DNA from 3 places in the Mesorhizobium sp. M0678 genome. Region 2 is predicted to be linked to each of the others. Evidence: predicted binding sites of a transcription regulator. Region 2 holds the regulator's gene; each other region holds the start of a gene.

Region 1 (2,269 bases), 190 kb from region 2:
ATCGTAACCGCGGTCGAACTGCTGCGCCGCGACCGGCTCGACCGGCTGGGCGGGCGGCTGGCGCCGCATTCGGGCGCCTTGAAACGCGATTGGGTGGTGAAGATCGGCCGGGATTATCTTTCGGTTGCCGTCGTCGAAGGCATGATTTCCATTCCGATCGAGCTCGACCTCACAATCGACGGCGGCAAACCGCTGACGGTGGCCTCCGACTGGCGGCCGGGCGATCTCATCTGGCGCGGCGCGGTCGGCGGCCGCAAGGTCGCGGCGCAAGTCAGGCCGGTGCTGAACGGGTTCCGCATCGCCTGGAAAGGCATCTCGGTGACAGCCCGCGCCATGCTGCCGCGCACCGCCGAGCTCGAAAGGCTGATGCCGGAAAAAGTGGCGCCGGATACCTCGAAGATGCTGCTTTGCCCGATGCCCGGCCTCGTCGTATCGATCGCCGTTGCCGAGGGGCAGGAGGTCAAGGCCGGCGAGACGCTTGCCGTGGTCGAGGCGATGAAGATGGAAAACGTGCTGCGCGCCGAGCGCGATCTCATCGTCTCGAAGCTCAACGCCAAGCCCGGCGACAGCCTTGCCGTCGACGCGGTGATCATGGAATTTGCGTGAGTACTGAAATCCGCCCTCGACGCCCGTCAGAAGTTGGCAGGACAGAGGGGGGCGCGAAGGAACGCGACTTTGCAATTGGTTGAGCATGCTCGCTTGAGGAGGGACAAGGCGAGGCCGTGAGGAATTCGCACTTTTTTGCCGTCACAGCGTATTTTGTTCTTGCTTTGTGCCGGCAGCTATGCTACTAATTTGGCTATGGTGTTAATTGGCTCCAATGACCCGCCCGCTGTGGCGGGTTTTGTGTTTCCGACCTGAGGTTGGCGGGACAGCGCCCTCTCTGTCCTGCCGGACATCTCCCCCACGAGGGGGGAGATTGGCAGCTTCGGCGGTTGCTCTAAACTTCCAAAGCTCCAATCACTACCGCTGGACTCGTGTTACCCGGTGCCGGACAATACATCTTCATCGACTGAGTCCTTGTGAGGCGGCGCGAAAAAACCATGGCGGATGAAAGACTTCCACGCGATCCCTTGCTGCGCGAGGCCTATGCAAAGGCGTCGCGGGCGGAGGCGGCGGCGCGTCGGTTCATTCATCTGCGCGTGCATTCGGCCTATTCGCTGCTCGAAGGTGCCTTGCAGCTCGGCAAGATCGTCGGCCATGCGGTGCAGGACGAATGCCCGGCAATCGCCGTCACCGACACCAACAATCTGTTCGGCGCGCTGGAATTCGCCCAGAAGGCGGTAAAGGACGGCATCCAGCCGATCATCGGCTGCCAGATCGACCTCGCCTTTTCCGGCGAGGCGAGCGACAGCCAGCGCGACCGCAGGCGGCAAGGACCGGAGATGCGGCCGGTCGTCCTGATCGCCGCAACCGAGGCCGGCTACGGCAATCTGGTCAGGCTGGTCAGCCGCGTCTACCTCGAGACACCGCCCGGCGAAGCGGTGCATCTGACGAGCGAGATGCTGCAGGGCCACACCGACGGATTGATCTGCCTTACGGGCGGGCCGCGCGGTCCGATCGGCACTGCCTTGAAACAGGATCGCCGCGAACTCGCCGAGACCCGGCTCTCGGCGCTCAAGAGCCTGTTCGGCGACCGGCTCTATGTCGAGCTTGAGCGGGTCTCCGGCTACGACCGCGCCATCGAGCAGTCGTCGGTCGATCTCGCCTACCGCCACGATCTGCCGCTGGTTGCCACCAACGAGGCGTTTTTCTTCTCTCGTGAAGACTATGAGGCGCATGACGCCCTGATCGCCATCGCCGAAGGTTCCGTGGTTGCGGCCGACAATCGCCGCCGCCTTTCGCCCGACCACTTCCTGAGAAGCCAGGCCGATATGGCGAGGCTGTTCGCCGACCTGCCGGAAGCAATCGACAACACCGTCGAGATCGCGCTGCGCTGCTCGTATTACCCGAAGACCCGCAATCCGATTCTGCCGCGCTTTGCCGGCCGCGATGTCGCCGACGCCGATGCTGCGGTGAAGGCTGAGGCGCAGGAGCTTGCCAGGCAGGCGCATGAAGGGCTAGAGGCGCGGCTGGCGGCGCACGGGCCGACGCCCGGCTATACCGTCGAGCAATATCGCGAAAGGCTGGATTTCGAGCTCGGCGTCATCGAGAAGATGAAATATCCGGGCTATTTCCTGATCGTTGCCGACTTCATCAAATGGGCCAAGGCACAAGGGATTCCGGTCGGCCCGGGCCGCGGTTCGGGCGCCGGCTCGCTGGTCGCCTA
Region 2 (2,269 bases):
ATCATCGCCCCGGCTTCCTGAGCCCTGCGCGTCAGCGCCGGCATGTCGCGCAGTTCGCCCGACTTATAGTTGACGTGGTTGACCAGCACCACGGCGGTGCGTTCGTCGATCAGCTCTTCGATGGTCGGCGCGTCGACCCCCGAGAGGCGCAGCAGCGTATCTTTTCGCGTCGAAACCACACCCTCGGCCATGTAGAGGTCCGTCGGAAAACTATCGCCCTCGGCGACGATGACCTGCCGCTCCGGTCGCATGGCCATGGCGGCGTGCAGCAGCTTGTAGATGTTGACCGATGTCGTGTCGCAGACCACCGTCTGGCCGGCCGCGGCACCGATCAGGCGCCCGAGCTGGTCGCCAAGTTCAAGCGGCATGTTGAACCAGCCGGCCGTGTTCCATGCGCGGATGAGATCATGCGACCATTCTTCGGTCGCGGCCTTGTGCAGTTCATCGAAAGCGGCACGTGAAGCAGCTCCTAGCGAATTGCCGTCGAGATAGATCACTCCTTGCGGCAACACAAAGCGGTCGCGCATCGCGCGCAACGGATCCGCGGCATCCATCGCCTTTATGGCCACGAGATCGGGAATTCCTGTCATGATTTGTCTGCTCCCCCAAGATCCAACGCAACGCCGGACACGCATCGACTGTTCTTCCATTACCTGGTTGCGCGCAGCAAGGCTCCACCGGCGAGAAGCAGCCTGACCAGGCGGTGGAAACCGGGACTTAACCCGAGGTTGGCGTTTTGAATTCGTTTCGTTCACGGTGCATTGACCAAACCGCACAGTCGATACGGGTTCAATTCCGTGCCTTTTGCCGACCGACGGCCGATGCCAGTGCCGCCTTCTAGGAGGCCAGAAGGGCGCAAACGAAAGCAGAATCAAGGCGATGAGGCTCGCGGCGGTGAAAATGCGGTACGCCGGTAGGGACGTCGTTTGTTTCCCGAGCCTTAACGCATTCATTAAACTTTAAACAGTTGCGGAACACAACTGGAACAGATAGTGTTTGTTCTGGGTTTGTTTTTCTGATTCTGTTGGGGGTCGCTATGCTGACACGCAAACAACACGAACTGCTTATGTTCATCCACGAAAGGTTGAAGGAAAGCGGTATCCCGCCTTCATTCGACGAGATGAAGGAAGCGCTCGATCTGGCTTCCAAATCCGGAATCCACCGGCTGATTACGGCGCTGGAGGAGCGCGGCTTCATTCGCCGTTTGCCCAACCGGGCCCGTGCGCTGGAGGTGCTACGCCTGCCTGACTCGATCGCCCCCGGCCTCAATGCGGCACGCAAGTTCTCGCCGAGTGTCATCCAGGGCAGCCTTGGGCAAGGCGCCCCTCGGCAGGGCAAGCCGACATCGTCGCGTGTCCCTGCAGCCGGCAATGACGACGATGTCGTCGCCGCCGTTTCGATCCCGGTAATGGGCCGCATCGCGGCCGGTGTGCCGATCGATGCCATCCAGCACCAGACGCATTCGATTTCGGTGCCGCCGGATATGATCATGGGCGGCGAGCATTATGCGCTCGAGGTCAAAGGCGATTCGATGATCGAGGCTGGCATTTTCGACGGCGACACGGTGATCATCCGCAATGCCGATACGGCGAGCCCCGGTGAGATCGTGGTGGCACTGGTCGACGAGGAGGAAGCGACGCTGAAGCGGTTCCGCCGCAAGGGCGCCTCGATCGCCCTGGAAGCCGCCAATCCGGCCTACGAGACGCGCATCTTCGGACCAGACAGGGTCAAGGTGCAGGGCAAGCTCGTCGGACTGATCCGCCGCTACTGAGCTCCGCCCTTGGCGCCGGCTTTGGGGTTGTCGGCCCTGCGGTATGGCGGCAGGCCCCGTGCCGCGCGTGAAAATTTCCGCTGCACGTGCCAGGGCCGGTATGATTTTTTGACGGCGAAGCGGATCTCGGCGCGTGTTGCCGCTTGTGGATCGAAATAGACGGCGGCACTTCCCGCGCGCGCCAGTTGCCGTTTGGTGACGACGAGGACCAGCCGGTCGTAGTAGCAGGGGTTATGGGCGGTGGCGTCGTCGATGACGATCAAGCTGGCAAAGGCGCAGGCTGGCCGCGCAGTATCGCGGTCCTTGGCTTGCGCGATGATCGCGCCGGATGGATGCCTGGCAAGGCAGAGGCCGTCCGTGCAAATGAACGGCATGCCCGGCGGTAGGTCGGCCGGATCGGCAATGTCGAATTGCGGGTCGTTCTTTCCAGGTGTTTCCGGCGCGACGATGGCCTCTGATGTGAGCGCGCGTTTCCAGTTGTCGATGGTGAACTCATTC
Region 3 (2,269 bases), on a different contig from region 2:
CGGTTGCCGAAATCGGCTGGTCGAGCGTGATCGAGCGCGTCACCGAGCGCAAATCGGCAAAGCGGACGCGAACCGTCACCGTGCGGCCGGGCCGGGATTTCGCCCGCAATCTTGTGGCGACCCTGTCGGCCAGATGCAGCAAAGCGGGCACGAAGACCTGCTCCTCGGCCGGTTTTCGGCCAAGCGCCGACTGCGCACCCGCCGAGCGCGCCCGGCGCTGCGTCTCGAGCTTGCGCGGATCGCGGTTCCACGCCAGCGCGTTGAGTTTCTCTCCCGCCGCCGGCCCGAGCAGGCGCTCAAGCGCCCCACCATTGGTCTTCGCCAGCTCGCCGATGGTGTTGACGCCGATGCCGGCCAGCCGCTGCCTGGTGACCGGGCCGACGCCCCACATCAACTCGACCGGCAGGTGGTGCAGGAACTCCAGCTCGTGGCGCGGATCGACCACCACCAGCCCGTCCGGTTTTGCGACCTGTGAGGCGATCTTGGCCAGATGCTTGGTGCGGGCTACGCCGACCGAGATCGGCAGGCCGAGCTCGGCCCGCACGCGGCCGCGGATCTTGCCGGCGATCTCGGCCGGCGAGCCGAACAAATGGGTGCAGCCGGCGACGTCGGCAAAGGCCTCGTCGATCGAAATCCGCTCGACCACCGGCGTGAAATCGCCGAGCACCTTGATTGCCGCATCGCCCAGCCGCTGATAGTCCTTGAAATGGCCGCCGACGAAGATGAGTTGCGGGCAGAGTTCCCGCGCGCGCCGTCCCGGCATACCGCCGCGCACGCCGAACGCCTTGGCTTCATAGGATGCGGCAAGCACTACCCCGCCGCCGACGGCAATCGGCTTGCCGCGCAAGGCCGGGTCGAGCAACTGTTCGACCGAGGCATAGAAGGCATCCAGATCCGCGTGGAGGATGTTGGCTTCCATCCGGCCCGTTCGCCCGCGGCGGTTCGAACGCCGCATTGTCTCGAGTTGTGATGAGAACATAAAGAGAACATTGTGGGTGAATTGTCAAGCAGCGCGGACGACAGGTGAAGGGGCAATCGCTTCAGGTTGGCGCCGCCCCTCATCGCCCTGCCGGGCACTTCTCCCCGTATAGTGACGGGGAGAAGGACGCTTTCGTCGATGGCTTCGCCAATCACTAACGTTGCAGGAAAGTGCCGAGTTTGCGGACAGCCCCTTCTCCCCGTCGCTATACGGGGAGAAGGTGCCGGCAGGCGGATGAGGGGCAGCGCCGACTTCGGCAATCAGCCGAGCGCTACAGCGCCATCTTGTAGCCGAGATGACTGGCGGTGAAGCCGAGGCGCTCGTAAAAAGCGTGCGCCTCCCGTCGACCTTTGTCCGTGGTGAGCTGGACGAAGCTGCAATTGCGCGAACGGCATGTTTCAATCGCCCATTCGATCATCAGCTTGCCGAGGCCGCGCGAGCGCCATTGCCGGGCGACGCGAACGCCTTCGATCTGGCCGCGCCAGGCGCCTTTTCTCGAAATGCCTGGAAGGAAGCTGAGCTGCAGCGTTCCGACCACTTGCCCGGCGTTGACGGCGACGGCCAGCAACTGGTTGGGATCGGTATCGATTGCGCTGAAGGCATCGAGATAGGACGGCGCAAGCGGCGTGGACGGGTCTTCCCGGTCTGCGCCGAGCACATCGTCGGCAAGCATTGCAACGATCGCCGGCAGGTCGGGCGCCTGCGCGCGACGGAATTCGATCTCGCTCATCGCGTGGAGACATACGGCGCGGATTTGGGGACGACAAGCGTGAAGGGATGCAACTTTGCCGGTCTACTGGAAAGCAGCCGTTGAAAGACCTATGACAGGCGAGATCGGGAGGCTACGATATGGATGTTCCAGCCAGCATGAAGGCTGAATTGGCAGCCTGGAACAATGGGTCCGGCATCGATCTACAAAGCTGGGTCGGGTGCGAGGGCCGATTTGCGCTTGCTGTGGGATACAGCACCATTTTCTGGCCGAAATTCGTGACGTTCGAACGCTACGTTTTGATGGAAGGGTTTAGCGAGGAAGGCCTGCGAAGCTTTGAACGAGACCCCAACGCCACACGACAGTCCGTGGAAGCGGTTATGAACCACCTGCACATTGCCGACATTCACGCCTTGGGCGCCGCCGACATCTCTCGCGACAAACTCGTGTTTCTCGGCTCGGTTCTCAAGGAGATTTATGAGGCAAAACTGCAATGGCAGTTTGCGAACCGAAGGTTTGTCGTCGAGTTTTTCGCTTCAGACTCCAGAGACCTGGAGGATTATCAGCTGTCTTTCTGGCAA

What was found. Region 2 encodes LexA, which represses DNA repair genes until DNA is damaged. Its sites were predicted from a motif close to TGTTCNNNNTGTGTTCNG; they were not measured.
Region 1: a site for LexA is predicted at 761-778, ahead of dnaE (DNA polymerase III subunit alpha). Genes of this name have one in related genera too.
Region 3: a site for LexA is predicted at 972-989, ahead of dinB (DNA polymerase IV). Genes of this name have one in related genera too.

The regions. Positions count from the first base shown of each region.
Region 1 is NZ_JAMYPT010000001.1:270,839-273,107, forward strand. Features, by position in the region: gene NKI29_RS01270 (acetyl-CoA carboxylase biotin carboxylase subunit) at 1-606, shown strand, start outside; gene dnaE (DNA polymerase III subunit alpha) at 1,044-2,269, shown strand, end outside.
Region 2 is NZ_JAMYPT010000001.1:459,340-461,608, reverse strand. Features, by position in the region: gene kynU (kynureninase) at 1-590, opposite strand, end outside; gene lexA (transcriptional repressor LexA) at 1,037-1,771, shown strand; partial or broken gene NKI29_RS02175 (ComEC/Rec2 family competence protein) at 1,765-2,269, opposite strand, start outside.
Region 3 is NZ_JAMYPT010000009.1:1,440-3,708, reverse strand. Features, by position in the region: gene dinB (DNA polymerase IV) at 1-919, opposite strand, end outside; gene NKI29_RS17500 (GNAT family N-acetyltransferase) at 1,251-1,709, opposite strand; gene NKI29_RS17495 (hypothetical protein) at 1,829-2,269, shown strand, end outside.